Regions from separate parts of the Rhodococcus sp. K11/5 genome, predicted to be linked through region 2. Evidence: predicted binding sites of a transcription regulator. Region 2 holds the regulator's gene; the other holds the start of a gene.

Region 1 (7,971 bases), 240 kb from region 2:
TCGCCCGCCGGAAGCGCCTCCGTCGGCCGGTATCCCCCGTACCCCTGCTCCCCGTACTGCTGCTCCCCGTACCCCTGCTGCCCGTACTGCTGCTCCCCGTACTGCGGCGCCCCGTACGCCTGCGTGGGGTCGGACGTGTGACCGATGTGCTCGGTCGGGTTGTCGTCGTCGCGCCGATCTCGGGGGTTGGTCATGAATTCGAGGATAGGTGCACCGACGTCGCGGGCGGGTGAGCAGCGGTTCGCTCGACGCGCCCGGACACGGGAAATCGGGCAAAGACGTGAGCCTGGCCGTGACACCTGAGACAATGACGTCACCGCTCGTGCGCGGCGCCGACGACCGGTGCCGCCGATCGACCGGGGTCGATCCGTCGGGGGTCTGAGGTCGGCAGTGTCATGTTCACCGATCCGGACGCGGCGGCGCAGCCGGGGGGAAACCGAGCGAGGGTGTGTGTCCGCTGATCTCGACCACTCCGTACACGCGAACATACGGTTCGCGACACCGACGTATTCGCTGCTAGCGCGGGTCGTCATCGCGACGATGACGGTGTTCGTCGGCGTCGGTTCACTGCTGCTCCTTCCCTCCGGAGCGTTGCGCTCCAGCGGCCCCCCGGTGATCTGGTTCTTCGCGATCACGTCCGTCCTGGTCGCGGTCGTCTGGGTTCGGTTGTGGCCGCGCCGCCACGTCGATGCCGCCTACGTCGCGTACGCCGACATCGCTCTCGTGTCCGTGCTGAGCACGTTCGAGGTCCCCTTCGACGCTCTGCCCGGCTGCGGACTGCTCGCCGTCGTCGCGATGTACGTGGTGGTCTTCGGATCGACCCGAATCATGCTCGTCCACCTCGCCTTCTCCATCGTCGTCGTCGCCGGGTTCGCCACCGCCGCGATCGACGCGGGGGCATCGCCGTGGCTGACCGTCTCGCGCACCTTCACCCTCGTCGGCCTGTTCTCCGCACCGTTCGTCATCCTGCTCTACATCGGCTATCTGCGAGCTCAGGTCGAGAGCAACAAGCGGGATTCCCGCACGGGGCTGCGCAATCGACGCGGCCTGCAGCTCGAGATCCGGTCGCTGCTCACCCGGTTGCCCTCGAACTCCACGATGGGGGTCGTGGTGATCGACGTGGACGATTTCTCCTCCGTGGAGCAGAGATACGGCGTCGGCACCGCGAACGGGGTGATCGACGACGTGGCCGTGGCCCTGAAGGAATCGTTGCCGGGCGACGCGGTGCTCGCCCGCGTGGGTGTCGACGAATTCGTCTGCGTCGCCATCGGATCGCCCCAGCACGTCGACACCGTCGTCGCCACCATGGTGCGGGCCGTCGACGCGTCCACGGTGCGCAGCGCTCCGGTCCACCTGCGCTCGGGAACCGCAGTCGGAGGGGCGGATTCACTACCCGAAGCCGACGCCGTCCTGCGCCGACTCATGGCACTGGCCGAGATCGACCGCTCCGGCGGCGTGGGCCCCATCGGTCAGGGCACACCGACACACACCCAGATCGCCCGGATCCGTTCGCGCATCCTGAGTCTCGTCGCCGACGGTGGACCGTCCATCGTCTTCCAACCGGTCTGCGCCGCCGCGGACGAGGCCGTGGTGGGATACGAGGCGCTGTCCCGGTTTCCGGCCGGCCACGGGTCGCCGCAGGCGTGGTTCGCCGACGCCCGGGTGGCCGGGGTCCGCCGCACCCTCGAGGTCGCGGCCATCGAACGGGCCGTCGAGGCGTCGGCCGCACTCCCGGCATCGAAGTTCCTGTCCGTCAACGCATCCGCCGAGACCATCGTCTCCGCGGACCTGGCGGCGTTGTTGCGCGGCGCCGCCGCCCGGCGCACGGTGCTCGTGGAGGTCACCGAACACGATCTCATCGACGACTACACCGCGCTCGGCGATGCCCTGGCCACGCTGCGCACCGCCGGAATCGCCATCTCGGTGGACGACGTCGGCGCCGGGTACAGCGGTCTCCGCCAACTCGTCGAGATCGAGCCCGACGTGGTGAAACTGGACGCATCCATCGTCCGCGGCATCGACACCGACCGGATGCGCCGAGCCGCAGCGACTTCCGTCGCGACCTTCGCCCGCGAGATCGGGGCGGCGTGCATCTACGAGGGCGTGGAGACGGTGGGGGAACTCGCGACCGCACGCGCCCTCGGCGCCGAAATGGTCCAGGGCTACCTGCTCGGGCGGCCCGGCCCGGCGCCGAGGACCACCGAGAACCACGTGCGGCCGACACCCGACACGTCGCGCACCCGACGCCCGAGCGTCGGCGACGACGAGCCCCCGCACCGGGTGGCGAACCGCAGCAGCTGAGCAGCTGCGGCCGCCCGGGGACTCAGCGCGCCGTGTACCCGCCGTCGACGAGGTAGTACGCACCGGTCATGAACGACGCGGCGTCACTGGCGAGGAACGCGACCAGGGACGACCGAGCCGCACTCAGTGCAGCACCAGCCCCTCGCCCTCGGCGTCCGTGTCCACGCGCACGGTGTCGCCGTCGACGACCGACCCGGCCAACAACTTCTTGGCGAGTTGATCGCCGATCGCCTGCTGCACGAGCCGGCGCAGCGGCCGCGCGCCGTACAGCGGGTCGTAACCCCGTGCGGCGAGCCAGGATCGAGCGTCGTCGCCGACCTCGAGGGAGAGTCGACGGGTCGCGAGCCGATCCTGCAGCTGACCGAGCTGGATGTCCACGATGTGCTCGAGCTGCTTCTCGCTCAACGAATCGAAGATCACGACGTCGTCGAGGCGGTTGACGAACTCGGGCTTGAACGATCGCCGCACCGCGTCCATCACCTGCTCCTTGGTTCCGCCGGCTCCGAGGTTGGACGTGAGGATCAGAATCGTGTTGCGGAAGTCCACCGTTCGACCCTGACCATCGGTCAGACGCCCCTCGTCGAGCACGGCGAGCAGGATGTCGAACACGTCCGGGTGCGCCTTCTCGACCTCGTCGAACAACACCACCGAATACGGACGCCGCCGCACCGACTCCGTGAGCTGACCGCCGGCCTCGTAGCCGACGTAGCCGGGAGGGGCACCGACGAGACGCGCGACCGAGTGCTTCTCGCTGTACTCGCTCATGTCGATACGGACCATGGCGCGCTCGTCGTCGAACAGGAAGTGCGCCAACGTCTTCGCGAGCTCCGTCTTGCCCACACCCGTGGGTCCGAGGAACAGGAACGATCCCGTCGGACGGTTGGGGTCGGACACCCCGGCCCTCGCCCGGCGCACCGCGTCGGACACGGCCCGCACGGCGTCGTCCTGGCCGACGACCCGCTTGCCCAGCTCTTCCTCCATTCGCAGCAACTTGGCCGTCTCGCCTTCGAGCATGCGCCCGGCGGGAATGCCGGTCCACGACGCGACGATGTCGGCGACGTCGTCGGGGCCGACCTCTTCCTTGAGCATGACCTCGGGCCCCGGAACCGTGTTCGCGGTCTTCTCCGCCAGCTCCTTCTCGAGCCCCGGAATCCGGCCGTACCGCAGCTCGGCGGCCTTGCCCAGATCGCCGTCGCGCTCGGCTCGTTCGGACTCGCCGCGCAACGATTCGAGCTGCTCCTTGAGGTCGCGGACCGCGTCGATCGAGGTCTTCTCGTTCTGCCAGCGGGTGCTGAGCTCGGCGAGTTTCTCCTTGCCGTCGGCGAGCTCGCCGCGCAGCTTCTCGAGGCGCGCCTTCGACGCGTCGTCGGTCTCCTTGCTCAGCGCCATCTCCTCGATCTCGAGGCGACGCACGACGCGTTCGATCTCGTCGATCTCCACGGGGCGCGAGTCGATCTCCATGCGCAGGTGCGACGCGGCCTCGTCGACGAGGTCGATCGCCTTGTCCGGGAGGAACCGCGAGGTGATGTAGCGATCGCTCAGCGTCGCCGCGGCGACCAGCGCGGAGTCGGTGATGCGCACGCCGTGGTGCACCTCGTACCGCTCCTTGAGCCCACGCAGGATGCCCACGGTGTCCGCGACCGTCGGCTCCCCGACGAGGACCTGCTGGAAGCGTCGTTCCAGGGCCGCGTCCTTCTCGATGTACTTGCGGTACTCCTCGAGCGTCGTCGCCCCGACCAGGCGCAGCTCTCCGCGCGCCAGCATCGGCTTGATCATGTTGCCCGCATCCATCGCGGACTCGCCGGTCGCGCCGGCGCCGACGATGGTGTGCAGCTCGTCGATGAACGTGATGACCTGACCGGCCGAGTTCTTGATGTCGTCGAGCACGGCCTTGAGCCGCTCCTCGAACTCGCCGCGGTACTTGGCTCCGGCCACCATCGACCCGAGGTCCAGCGACACGACGCTCTTGCCGCGCAGGCTCTCCGGCACGTCGCCCGCGATTATCCGCTGGGCGAGTCCTTCCACGATGGCCGTCTTGCCCACACCGGGCTCGCCGATGAGGACCGGGTTGTTCTTCGTGCGTCGGCTCAACACCTGGACGACGCGACGGATCTCGGTGTCACGCCCGATCACCGGATCGAGCTTGCCGCTGCGCGCGGCCTCGGTGAGGTCCGTCGAGTACTTCTCCAGCGCCTTGTACGTGCCCTCGGGGTCTGCGCTGGTCACCCGCGCACTGCCGCGCACGGCCGTGAACGCCTCCCGGAGAGCGGTGGCGGTGGCGCCGTGCCCCTCGAGCAGAGTCGCGACGTCGGAACGGCCGCCGGCGAGACCGACGATGAGGTGTTCGGTGGAGACGAACTCGTCGTCCAGTTCGGTCGCGAGCTGCTGGGCGGCCGAGATGGCCGCGAGAGCCTCACGGCCGAGCTGCGGCTGCGTCGTCGATCCGGTGGCGGTCGGCATCCGATCCACCAGGGTCTGCGCTTCCCGGCGCACGACCGCGGGATCGACGCCGACGGCCTCCAGCAACGGACCGGCGATGCCGTCCGTCTGATCGAGCAGCGCCACGAGCAGGTGAGCCGGGCGGATGTCCGGGTTTCCCGCAGAGGACGCCGACTGCAGCGCGGCGGTGAGCGCTGCCTGGGTCTTGGTGGTGGGAGTGAACGAATCCACGGTCGCCCTCTTTCTGCTGTCGCATGTGTCGCTGTCGCGTGTGGTGCTGCCTGCAACGGTATCGTACTTGAGTCTATTCCACTCAAGTTAACTGAGCCGCCTGCGCTGAGCGTCACGTCCGAGCTGTCGAACCCCGAGCCGTCGGCGGCGCGATGTCGGGCGTCGGTGCCGAGCACTACTGTGGCGGGGGCACAACAGGACGTGGGAAGAGGTTGTCGAATGCTCGAGGCCGGAGCCATCGCGCTCGTGCGCTCGGGTGTCGCCGCCGTACTGGCCGAGGACGACGGGCCGGATCGCGTCGCGCGCGACTTCTACGCCCACCTCTTCGCCGAGTACCCCGAGTTCCGGGGCTACTTCCCCGCGTCGATGGATCAGCAGCGCCATCGCCTGGTGCGCGCGGTCGAGTACGTGGTGAACCACCTGGACGATCAGCGCACGTTCCTGCCCTTCCTGCATCAACTCGGCCGCGATCATCGCAAGCACGGGCTCACCGGCACCCACTTCCTCGCCGGTCAGAACGCACTGGTGGGCGCGTTTCGTTCGTTCACCGGCTCCGACGGGTGGACACCCGAGGCCGACGCGGCGTGGCGGCGGGTGGTCTCCGTGCTCTGCAACTCGATGGCCGTCGGCGCCGACACCGAGGACCTGCCGCCGTACTGGACCGCGACGGTGGTCGAACACCACCGCACCCTCGACGACCTCGCGATCGTGCGGCTGCAGACGGACCACCACGTGCCGTACGAGCCCGGCCAGTACCTGAGCGTGCAGATTCCGCAGCGCCCTCGCATGTGGCGGTACCTCTCGCCCGCGATCGCACCCAACGAGTACGGCGGGATCGAGTTCCACGTCCGACGCGTGTCGGCGGGCTGGGTCAGCCCGGCGATCGTCACCGAGACCGCCGTGGGTGATCGGTGGCTGCTCGGTCCGCCGTTGGGCGGACTGCACGTCGACCGTTCGGTCGGCGCCGAGGACGTGCTCATGATCGCCGGCGGTACCGGAATCGCACCCCTGCGCGCGCAGCTGATGGAGATGGCGATGAAGAGCCGCAATCCGCGGGTCCACCTCTTCGTCGGCGGGGAGTACCCCAGCGATCTCTACGATCTCGAGACGCTGTGGCACCTCGCGCAGTCGAATCCGTGGCTGACCGTCGTGCCCGTCGTGGAGAACCCCGAGGAGCCGTGGTGGCGACCGGGACCGTCCACGGAGATCCCGCCCGGTATGAACCATCTACTGGTGGGCAAGCTCGGCCAGGTGGTGACGCGGTTCGGCTCGTGGGCCGACCGACAGATCCAGATCTGCGGGTCGCCGTCGATGGTGCGGACGACGCTGTTCGCTCTGCGCAAGGTGGGCACCCCGATGGAGAACGTTCAGCACGATCCGCTGGGGTACTGACCGTTCGACGGCGAAATGGTCGTCCGGGTTACCGGCCGGTAGACGAAATACCGGCGAGTAACCGTCGATTACCGATGAGTAACTGTCACAGAGCGGCGTTCGCGGGCCGTCCGAGACCGGATCGGTCTCGGGGCGAACGCCACGCGAGTGTCGGCACCTTACCGGGTAAAGAGCCTGTATTCATTTCCGGTTCCATCCGGATGAATGTCGTCCGAACGGATTACCAGCGCCACGCATGCGCCCGTACGCATTCTTCGACGAATGCTCCGATCGAACGACTATCCGGCGGCCCGGACGACGCTGGGAAGCATGCGCTCCGGGGCCGACAGCCCACCCCATACGCCGTACGGCTCACCGGCGGCGATGGCGTAGTCACGGCATCGCTGCAACACCGGGCACTGCTCGCAGACTCGCTTGGCCTGCTGTTCACGGGCGGTTCTCTTGTGGCCGCGCTCGCCCTCGGGGTGAAAGAACACGGCCGAATCCATGCCGCGGCACAATCCGTCGAGTTGCCACTCCCAGGTGGTGGCGATCGGCTCCGGTAACTGAACGGGCTTCGACATGACGCTCCTTGTTGCTACCGACGAATTCCTTCCGTCACGGTTGCAAAAATACATTACGAGCCGACCAAGAAGAAGTTAACGTAGGAAACTTCGAAACAATCGCCGCCGCTTTATTTTCGGTTACAGACAACTCGTTATGCCGAGAAACGAGGCGGAAGCAGACCGAACGCCCTGGTGGGCCTCTGTACCGATGCAGCATCGGGGCCCGGAGTCGCCTAGGTTGTGACACGTGAGTGCTGTGGATCTGCCTGTCGAATTACGCCGCGCCCTGGTGGGAGTCGCCCGAGTTCCGCGGCTGCTCGTGGCGTCGGATTACGACGGCACGATGGCCCCCATCGTGTCCGACCCGCAGAAGGCGTTTCCCATACCCGAGTCGGTCGCCGCCCTGCGTGCCCTCGCCTCTCTCGACGGAACCAGCGCCGCGGTCATCTCCGGTCGCGCGCTGCGCGATCTCGCGATCCTCTCGCGCCTGCCCGTGGAGGTTCAGCTCGTCGGCAGCCACGGGTCCGAGTTCGACGCCGGGTTCGTCACCGAGCTGGGCAGCGAGGCCACCGACCTGCTGCGCTCGATCGTCACCGAACTCGAGGCCGTCGCCGCGCGCGGTGCGAACATCACCGTCGAGACGAAGCCCGCGAGCGCCGCCCTGCACGTGCGCAACGCGTCCCCCGAAGACGGCGCCCGTGCCCTCGACGAAGTGCGCACCGGCGCCGCCAACTGGGACGGCGTCCAGGTCACCGAGGGCAAGTCGGTCATCGAGCTCGCCGTCATCGTCACCGACAAGGGGCAGGCGCTCGACATCCTCCGCCATCAGGGCGGCGCCTCCGCGGCGGTGTTCTTCGGCGACGACGTCACCGACGAGAAGGCTTTCCGACGCCTCCACGGCCCGGACATCGGAGTCAAGGTCGGTCCCGGCGACACCCTCGCCGGCTACCACGTCGACAGCACCGAGCAGGTCGCCGCCGCCCTCGCCTTCCTGCTCGAGGAGCGTCGTACCTGGCTCTCCGGTGCCCACGCCCCGCGCATCGAACGGCTGACGATGCTGGCC
Region 2 (7,971 bases):
GCCGATGGACGTCGCGATGCGCGGGGCGTCGTCGCGGTAGATCACGTGGGAGACCCCGATGGTCGCCTCGGCGGGGCCGTACCCGTGATACAGGGTGGTACCGAGCTGAGACCGGAAGCGGGAGAACAACTCCGGGGTCAGCACCTCGCCGCCGCACCACACGTGCTTGATCCCGTCGAGCGCATCGGTGCCCTCCGCGAGCACCAGCAGGGCGTCGAGCATCGACGAGACCAGGTAGACGAACGTGACGTGATGCCGTGCGATGGCGTCGAGCAGGTACCGTCCGTCGCGCTCACCGCCCGGTTCGGCGACCACGACGGTGCCGCCGGACACCAGGGGCAGCAGGATCTCGTTGATTGAGATGTCGAACGCCAGCGGCGCTTTGAACAGGGTCGCGTCGCCCGGACCGAACCCCAGGATGCGGTCGATCTGCCACTGCAGCCGAGCGCAGATGGCGTCGTGTCGGATCATGGCGCCCTTGGGGGTTCCGGTGGACCCGGAGGTGAAGACGACGTACGCCAGGCGGGACCCGTCGATGGACGAGACGACCGGCGCGGTGGTGGGGCGATCCTCGTACGCCCAGCGGCGGAGGTCGACGGCCATCGCCCCGTCGGCGTCGGTGGAACCGAGCACGGTGCGCACGTTCGCATCCCGCAGCACGCGGGCGCGCCGCTCGTCCGGCCACGTGGGGTCCACGGGCACGAAGGCGCCGCCGGCGACCATCGTGGCCATCACGGCGACCACCATCTCGATCGACCGCGGCATCGAGATGGCGACCACGCCTTCGGGGGGCACTCCGGTGTCGCACAATGCGTGCGCGAGTTGGTTCACCGCGGCGGCGAACTCCGCGAAGGTGAGCGAGCGTCCGTCCTCGGCCACCGCCACCGCGTCGGGCGTGCGCTGGACCTGCGCCGCGAACCGGGCGGGGATCGAGGTGTTCACCGTGGGTTCGGCGGTGTCGTTGAACGTGGTCAGCAGACGTTCGCGCTCGTCGTCGTCGAGAATCTCGAGCGAGCCGATGGGCCGATCCGGTTGCGCCAGAATCTGATCGAGCACTGATTCGAAGCGTCGGCAGTGGTCGACGAGTGCGGCGTGCGCGCCGGGACGGGCCCGGAAGTCGTAGACCAGAGGCTCGTCGTCGCGGCCGCCGGTCACCGTGACGTCGAGATCGCGCACCGGCCCGGTCCGCAGACTGTGCATGTGGGCGGGGACGCCGCCGACGTCCGTGGAGTGCGGGACCATGAGGACGTTGACGCCCGGGCCGTACACCCGTCGATACGGATCGTCGGCGCGCAACGCCCGAGCGACGTCCTCACCGCGGAATCGGCCGTGGCGGACCGCACCGATGGACGCGGTGTCGAGCGCCGCGGCCACGTCGGCCAGGCTCATCTGCGGTGACAGGCGCAGCCGCACCGGCAGGATCGTCGACGCCATCGACGGCGTCGTGCGCGCCCGACGCCCCACCCGGCCGGTCGTCGGCAACGAGACCACCAGGTCGTACTGCGCGGACACCGCCGTCAGGTAGGCGACGAGGGCGGCGGGAGCGAGCCGGGTGCGCCGCACGTCGGCTTCGTCCCCGTAGACGTAGAGCGGATCCACCTTCTCCCGCGAGAGCGACACCCGCTCGGTGACGGCAGCACCGGTGTCCGGTACTTCGGGCAGCAACGTCGGCGGCTCCGGGGCGTCGGCCAACTGATCGACCCAGTACCGACGGTCGGCGTCGAACGCGTCGGACTCGCGGTAGGCCGCATCCGCCGCCACCAGCGGCGCCAGGGCCCACTGGCCCGGCGCGTTCACTCGCTCCGGATCGGCGTATCGCGCCCGGACCTCGTTGAAGATCAACGACATTGCGAAGCCGTCGACGACGCTGTGGTGGTAGCGCTGGAACCAGAACCGGTGTTCGTCTCCCGCGACGAGAACGGCGTTCCGGTGGAGCCGCTCGTCCCCCGTGGCGCCGGCGGTGGAGGCGATGTCGGCGTCGATCCACCGGTGCACGGCGGCCACCGGATCGTCCTCGCGGCGCAGATCGATCAGATCGACCGCCGCATCGTCGACCACGCGGTGCTGGACCGCCGTGTCACCGGAGAAGTCGAACCGGACGTGGAGGGCGTCGGTGTCGCGCACGGTCGAGGCGATCGCCGCGCGAATGCGGTCGTCGTCGAGCGGGCCGGTGACCTCCACCAGCAGCGTGATGACGAAATCCGTGCTGCTCGGCTGCATGTGCTGCGCCGTCCAGATCTCGCTCTGGGCGGCGGTGAGCGGCAACGTGGAGGGCTCCGGGCGGTTCGACACGAAGCAAGGCTAACCTAAGACTGCGCGCTCAGTTCTCGCGCAGGAACTCCAGGATCGCGCGGTTCACCTCGTCGGGCTTCTCGAGGTATCCGTAGTGTCCGGCGTCCGCGATCTCGAGGTAGCGCGCGCCGGGAATCACGTCCGCCACCTCGGCCGCGAGGTACGGCGGGATCATGCGGTCGTCGGCGAACCCGACGGACAGGCACGGCACCGTGATCGACCGGTACGCCTGGCGACGGTCGAACGACTCGTCGAGAGTCAGCTGCGCACGCTGCCCCGGGCTGAGGGGCGCCACCGAGAATTCGAACAGATCGAGCCAATCCCGCGCGGTGAGCGGGTCCGCGAGGGAGGCCGGGGAGAGATTGAAGGCCGCCGTGACCGCGGCCGCGTACCTCGGCGGCAGCGTGACCGAACCGTCGGCCAGCTCTCGCTCGCCGGCTCCGAGGACCTTCTGGAATTCGTCGAGCCGGGCGTGGGCGGCGATCAGCACCGCCTTCGACACCAGATCGGGCCGAGCGAGTGCCAGCTCCTGAGCCACTCGCGCTCCCATGGAGGTGCCCACCACCACGGCCTTCTCCGTCGCATCGGAACGAAGGAGCTCGATCAGGGCGGCGGTGTCCTTCACCAGATCGTCGAGCACCATTCCGCCGACGCTCTCGTCGGACGGCGCGATGCCGCGGTTGTCGAAGGTGCAGACGCGGTAGCCGGCCGCGGTGATCGCGGGTACCTGATGGAGTTGCCAGACCCGGCCCGGGCTGCCCGTTCCCATGATCATGACCACCAGCGGGCCCGTGCCCGATACGTCGTGGTTCAGTCGAATGCCGTTGACGGTGGCGATGGGCATCTGGTGAGACCCTTCCCTTCGTTGGTCGGCTTTGCGGGTTGGCGCCGAATTCTCATAGAGTCTGCCTCGAAACCGCCCGGGAGCACGGGACGGGGCACGTTCCAGCCGTACATCACAGCCCATCACGACGGAGACACACATGGCCGCCAACACCACCGACACCGAGATCGCCGACGACGACATCGAGCCCTTGGCCGACGACACCGCCCGGATGGCGCAGCGCGTCGTCGCCGCCTACGCGGCCGACGCCGACGAGTGCCGGATGCTCCTGTCGATGCTGGGCATCGATCCGGTCGTCAAAGCGGTCTGACCCCGGTCCCGCCACCGGGGGGCTCGATTGGTGCCCGACCATTCGGGTATGCCCGTTGTTCACGGGCCGCGGAATGCGGCGCCGGATGTGCACGTGACCGTGAGGATCTTTGGGTGAGCGAAACAGGTTCCAACTTCGTCGTCGTGGCGAACCGTCTGCCGGTCGATCTCGAGACGACCGAGGACGGCTCCCGCCGATGGAAGCGCAGTCCCGGAGGACTGGTCACCGCGCTGGAACCGATCCTGCGGAGCAACAACGGGGCCTGGGTGGGTTGGCCCGGCGTCCCCGACGTCGACATCGAGCCCTTCGAGGACGACGGTCTCGAACTGGTTCCGGTGCCGTTGTCCAGCGCCGAGGTGGCCGACTACTACGAGGGCTTCTCCAACGCCACCCTCTGGCCGCTCTACCACGACGTCATCGTTCGCCCCGTCTACGAACGCTCCTGGTGGAACGCCTACGTCGAGGTGAACCGACGCTTCGCCGAGGCCACGAGCAAGGTGGCCGCCGAGAACGCGACCGTGTGGATCCAGGACTACCAGTTGCAGCTGGTACCGAAGATGCTGCGCATGCTGCGCCCCGACCTCACCATCGGCTTCTTCCTGCACATCCCGTTCCCCCCGGTCGAACTGTTCATGCAAATGCCGTGGCGCACCGAGATCGTGGAGGGCCTGCTCGGCGCGGACCTCATCGGTTTCCACCTGCCCGGCGGCGCGCAGAACTTCCTCTACCTCTCCCGACGCCTCGCGGGGCAACCGACCTCCCGCGGCAGCGTGGGTGTGCGGTCGAAACTCGGTGTGGTGCAGGTGGGTTTCCGCTCGGTGCGGGTCGGCGCCTTCCCCATCTCCATCGACTCCGGCGATCTCGACGAGAAGTCGAAGCGCAAACCGGTGCGCGACCGCGCCCGCGAGATTCGCAAGGAGCTGGGCAATCCGAAGACGATCATGCTCGGCGTCGATCGCCTCGATTACACCAAGGGCATCGACGTGCGACTCAACGCGTTCTACGAACTGCTGACCGAGGAACGGGTGAACCCCGAGGACACGGTGATGATCCAGATCGCCACGCCCAGCCGCGAACGCGTCGAGAGCTACAAGCAGATGCGCGGCGAGATCGAGGGCATGGTGGGCCGGATCAACGGTGAGTTCAGCCGCGTCGGGCACGCGGTGGTGCACTACATCCACCGCGGCGTTCCTCGCGACGAGTTGACCGCGTACTACCTCGCCGCCGACGTCATGCTGGTCACCCCCATCCGCGACGGGATGAACCTCGTGGCCAAGGAGTACGTGGCCAGCCGCAGCGACCTCGGTGGCGCCCTGGTGCTGAGCGAGTTCACCGGGGCCGCAGCGGAATTGCGTACCGCGTACCAGTGCAACCCGCACGATCTCGAGGGCGTCAAGGACGCGATGTACGCGGCGATCGAGCAGGACCCGGAGGCCGGCAAGCGGCACATGCGCTACATGCGTCGCCAGGTTCTCGCGCACGACGTCGACCGGTGGGCGCGCTCGTTCCTCGAGGCCCTCAACCGCACGGGCGACGACGCGCCGAGTCAGCTCATCTCCAACCGAGACGTCGGTGAGCAGATCGTCTGATGGGACGCGCTCAGGTGGTGCAGTACCACCGCATCCGACGCGACGTGGCCGTGGTGCGGCTCGTGGGCGGCTTCGTACCGTTCGAGCCCGGACAGTCGGTGCTCGTCACGACACCCGCGATGCCGCACCAGCAGCGCCGCTACTCCCCCGCCATGCCGCCGTCGCGGGACGGCAAGTTCGAGTTCCACGTCCGCGCGATCCCCGCCGGATGGGTCAGCGGATCGGTGGTCCGAGGCACCCGTGAGGGTGACGTCTGGGAACTGGATTCTCCCGCGGGCACTCTGGCCGTCGACGACGCCGACGAGACCGTCGTGATGGTCGCGGGCGGAACGGGACTCGCTCCCCTGTTCGCCATTCTGCTCGACCTGTCCCGACGGCCCCGTCCGCCCCGTGTGCACCTGTTCCTCGGCGGGCGTACCCCGCGGGACCTGTACGCGGCGGACATGGTGTGGCTGATGCGCGAGCGGAGCCCGTGGCTCTCGGTCACTCCCGTGGTGGAGCAGAGGAGCGATCCGGGGTGGACCGACGAGTTCTTCGACGCCGCCGAGGCGCAGCGTCGGACCGCGATGCCGGAGTCGCAGTTCGCGCCCACCGAATACGCCGTCGGGACCGTCGGGGACGTCGCCGCCCGGCACGGGCCGTACCCGGCGGCGCGGGTGTTGGTGTGCGGATCACCGGCGATGGTCGATCACACGCACCGAACGCTGGTGGCGGCGGGAACGCCGAGCGCGAACATTCGACGCTGACGGGCGGGCTCAGCGCTGGTTGCGCGGCTTCCACACCACGAGGGCGTTGCTGCGACGGATCGGTACCAGGTCGCGTCGGTACGCGGCGTGCACGCGAGCCAGTTCGTCCGCCATCTCGCCGATGCGAGACCGCAGTTCCTCGACCTCGTTGGTCAGTTCGATGATGCGCTTGATGCCGGCGAGGTTGACGCCCTCGTCCTGCGAGAGCCGTTGCACCTCACGGAGCAACGCGACGTCGCGCGGCGAGTAACGACGCCCGCCGCCGGTGGTGCGGGACGGCGTGACCAGACCGAGCCGGTCGTAGGTCCTCAGCGTCTGCGCGTGCATGCCCGCGAGTTCCGCGGCGACCGAGATGACGAAGATGCGCGCGTCGGGGTCGGCGCCCGCTTCACGCGGATCGTGGGTGTTCACCGATGATCACCTCCGACACTGGTCTCAGGCCCCGGGCCAACCGGCCCGGGGATCGAATCCGCCGGCCTTCTCGGCGGCCGCGTAGGCCTCGAGCGCGTCGCGGGCCGCGTCGTCGATGAGTCCCGGTATCGCGACCTTGACGGTCACCAGAAGGTCACCCGTGCGGGTCTTCTTCGCGATGCCTCGACCCTTCACCCGGAAGGTGCGGCCGTCGACGGTGCCCGGCGGAACCTTCAGGCCCACCCGGCCGTCGAGCGTGGGGACCGACAGCGTGGTGCCGAGCACCAGCTCGCTGTAGGACACCGGGACGGTGAGGGTGAGATCGTCTGCGGCGCGGCCGAACACGGCGTCGGGGCGCACGTGGACGGTGACGAGGAGGTCACCCGCACCCGCACCGCGCAGACCCGCTTCGCCGCGACCGGCCACGCGAACCCGCTGGCCGTCGCTGACCCCGGCGGGGACGCGGACGGTGACCGACCGGGTGCGGTTCTGCACACCGCTGCCCCGGCAGTCGGCACAGGGATCGTCGATGATGGAACCGGTGCCCCGGCAGTCGTCGCAGGGCTCGCTGAAACCGAACGCGCCCTGGTTGCGGCTGACGACACCGGCTCCGTTGCAGTGCGGACACACTCGCGGACTGGTGCCCGGCTTCGCGCCGCTGCCGTGGCAGGTGGTGCACGAGGACGGGCTGGTGATGGACAGCGGAACCGAGGTGCCGGTGGCGGCGTCGCGGAAGGACAACGTCACCTCCGCCGAGAGGTCGCTTCCCCGGCGCGGGCGGGTGGACGACGCCGTGCGCTGGCCACCCGCTCCGCCACGATTGAACAGTCCGCCGAAGATGTCGCCGAGGTTGGCGTCGCCACCCTGAGCGCCGCCTCCGAAGAGGTCGTTGATGTCGAAGCCCCCGGCGCCGCCACCACCGAAGTTGGTGCCGCCGAAGTTGTTTCCGCCGCCGGGCGAGAATCCACCGCGACCGAAGCCACCGCTGGCGAACATCGACCGGGCTTCGTCGTACTCCTTGCGCTTGGCCGGATCGGCCAGCACGGCGTGTGCCTCACTGACGGCCTTGAATCGCTCCTCGGCCTTGACGTCCCCCGGATTGGCGTCGGGGTGCAGGTCACGCGCGAGCTTGCGGTACGCCTTCTTGATCTCCTCCGCAGACGCGGAGGAGGAGACACCCAGTTCCTTGTAGAAGTCCTTCTCGATCCACTCCCGTTGGCTCACCGGTCATCTCCTCCTCTCGCGCTGATCTCTGCGGGTACTGCTGGTTACTGCTGTGGTGCCGATTACTGCCGTGTTGCTGGAACTATGCCTTCTCGTCGGCGGTGTCGCCCGGCGAATCGGATTCGTTCCCGCCGTCCGACGATCCCTCGACGACGGCCACCATCGCGGTCCGCAGCACGCGGTCGCGCGCCTTGTACCCGCGGCGGAACACGCTGCCGACCACGGGGTTGCTGCCGTCGCCCTCGTGCTGCACGGCCTCGTGCAGCGCGGGGTCGAAGGCGTCGCCCTCGACTCCGAAGGCCACGACACCCTGGGCGGTGATGACGTTCTCGAGCTTGTCGGCGACGGACTTGAGCGGCCCCGACTCGAGATCGCCGTGCGACCGTGCCCGATCGAGATCGTCGAGCACGCCGAGCAGTTCGGCGAGCACCGACGCCTTGGCGTTGTCGATGTCGACCTGCTTGTCACGAGCCACCCGTCGCCGGAAGTTGGCGAACTCGGCGCTCAGACGCTGCAGGTCGGCCGTGCGCTCGGCCAACTCGTCGACCTCGGGCT

Evidence for each region. The regulator HspR, encoded in region 2, represses chaperone genes until heat shock. The targets are predictions, from matches to a motif close to ANNTGAGTNNNNNNNACTCANNT.
Region 1: the regulator HspR is predicted to act here: its motif matches at 5,037-5,059, upstream of clpB (ATP-dependent chaperone ClpB).

What each region holds. Positions count from the first base shown of each region.
Region 1 is NZ_CM143721.1:543,071-551,041, reverse strand. It holds gene ACY466_RS02710 (hypothetical protein) at 1-194, opposite strand, end outside; gene ACY466_RS02705 (EAL domain-containing protein) at 541-2,301, shown strand; gene clpB (ATP-dependent chaperone ClpB) at 2,425-4,971, opposite strand; gene ACY466_RS02695 (globin domain-containing protein) at 5,191-6,363, shown strand; gene ACY466_RS02690 (WhiB family transcriptional regulator) at 6,642-6,926, opposite strand; gene otsB (trehalose-phosphatase) at 7,156-7,971, shown strand, end outside.
Region 2 is NZ_CM143721.1:780,083-788,053, reverse strand. It holds gene ACY466_RS03790 (amino acid adenylation domain-containing protein) at 1-2,292, opposite strand, end outside; gene ACY466_RS03785 (alpha/beta fold hydrolase) at 2,321-3,136, opposite strand; gene ACY466_RS03780 (hypothetical protein) at 3,276-3,446, shown strand; gene ACY466_RS03775 (alpha,alpha-trehalose-phosphate synthase (UDP-forming)) at 3,560-5,035, shown strand; gene ACY466_RS03770 (FAD-binding oxidoreductase) at 5,035-5,781, shown strand; gene ACY466_RS03765 (heat shock protein transcriptional repressor HspR) at 5,791-6,192, opposite strand; gene dnaJ (molecular chaperone DnaJ) at 6,217-7,416, opposite strand; gene grpE (nucleotide exchange factor GrpE) at 7,499-7,971, opposite strand, start outside.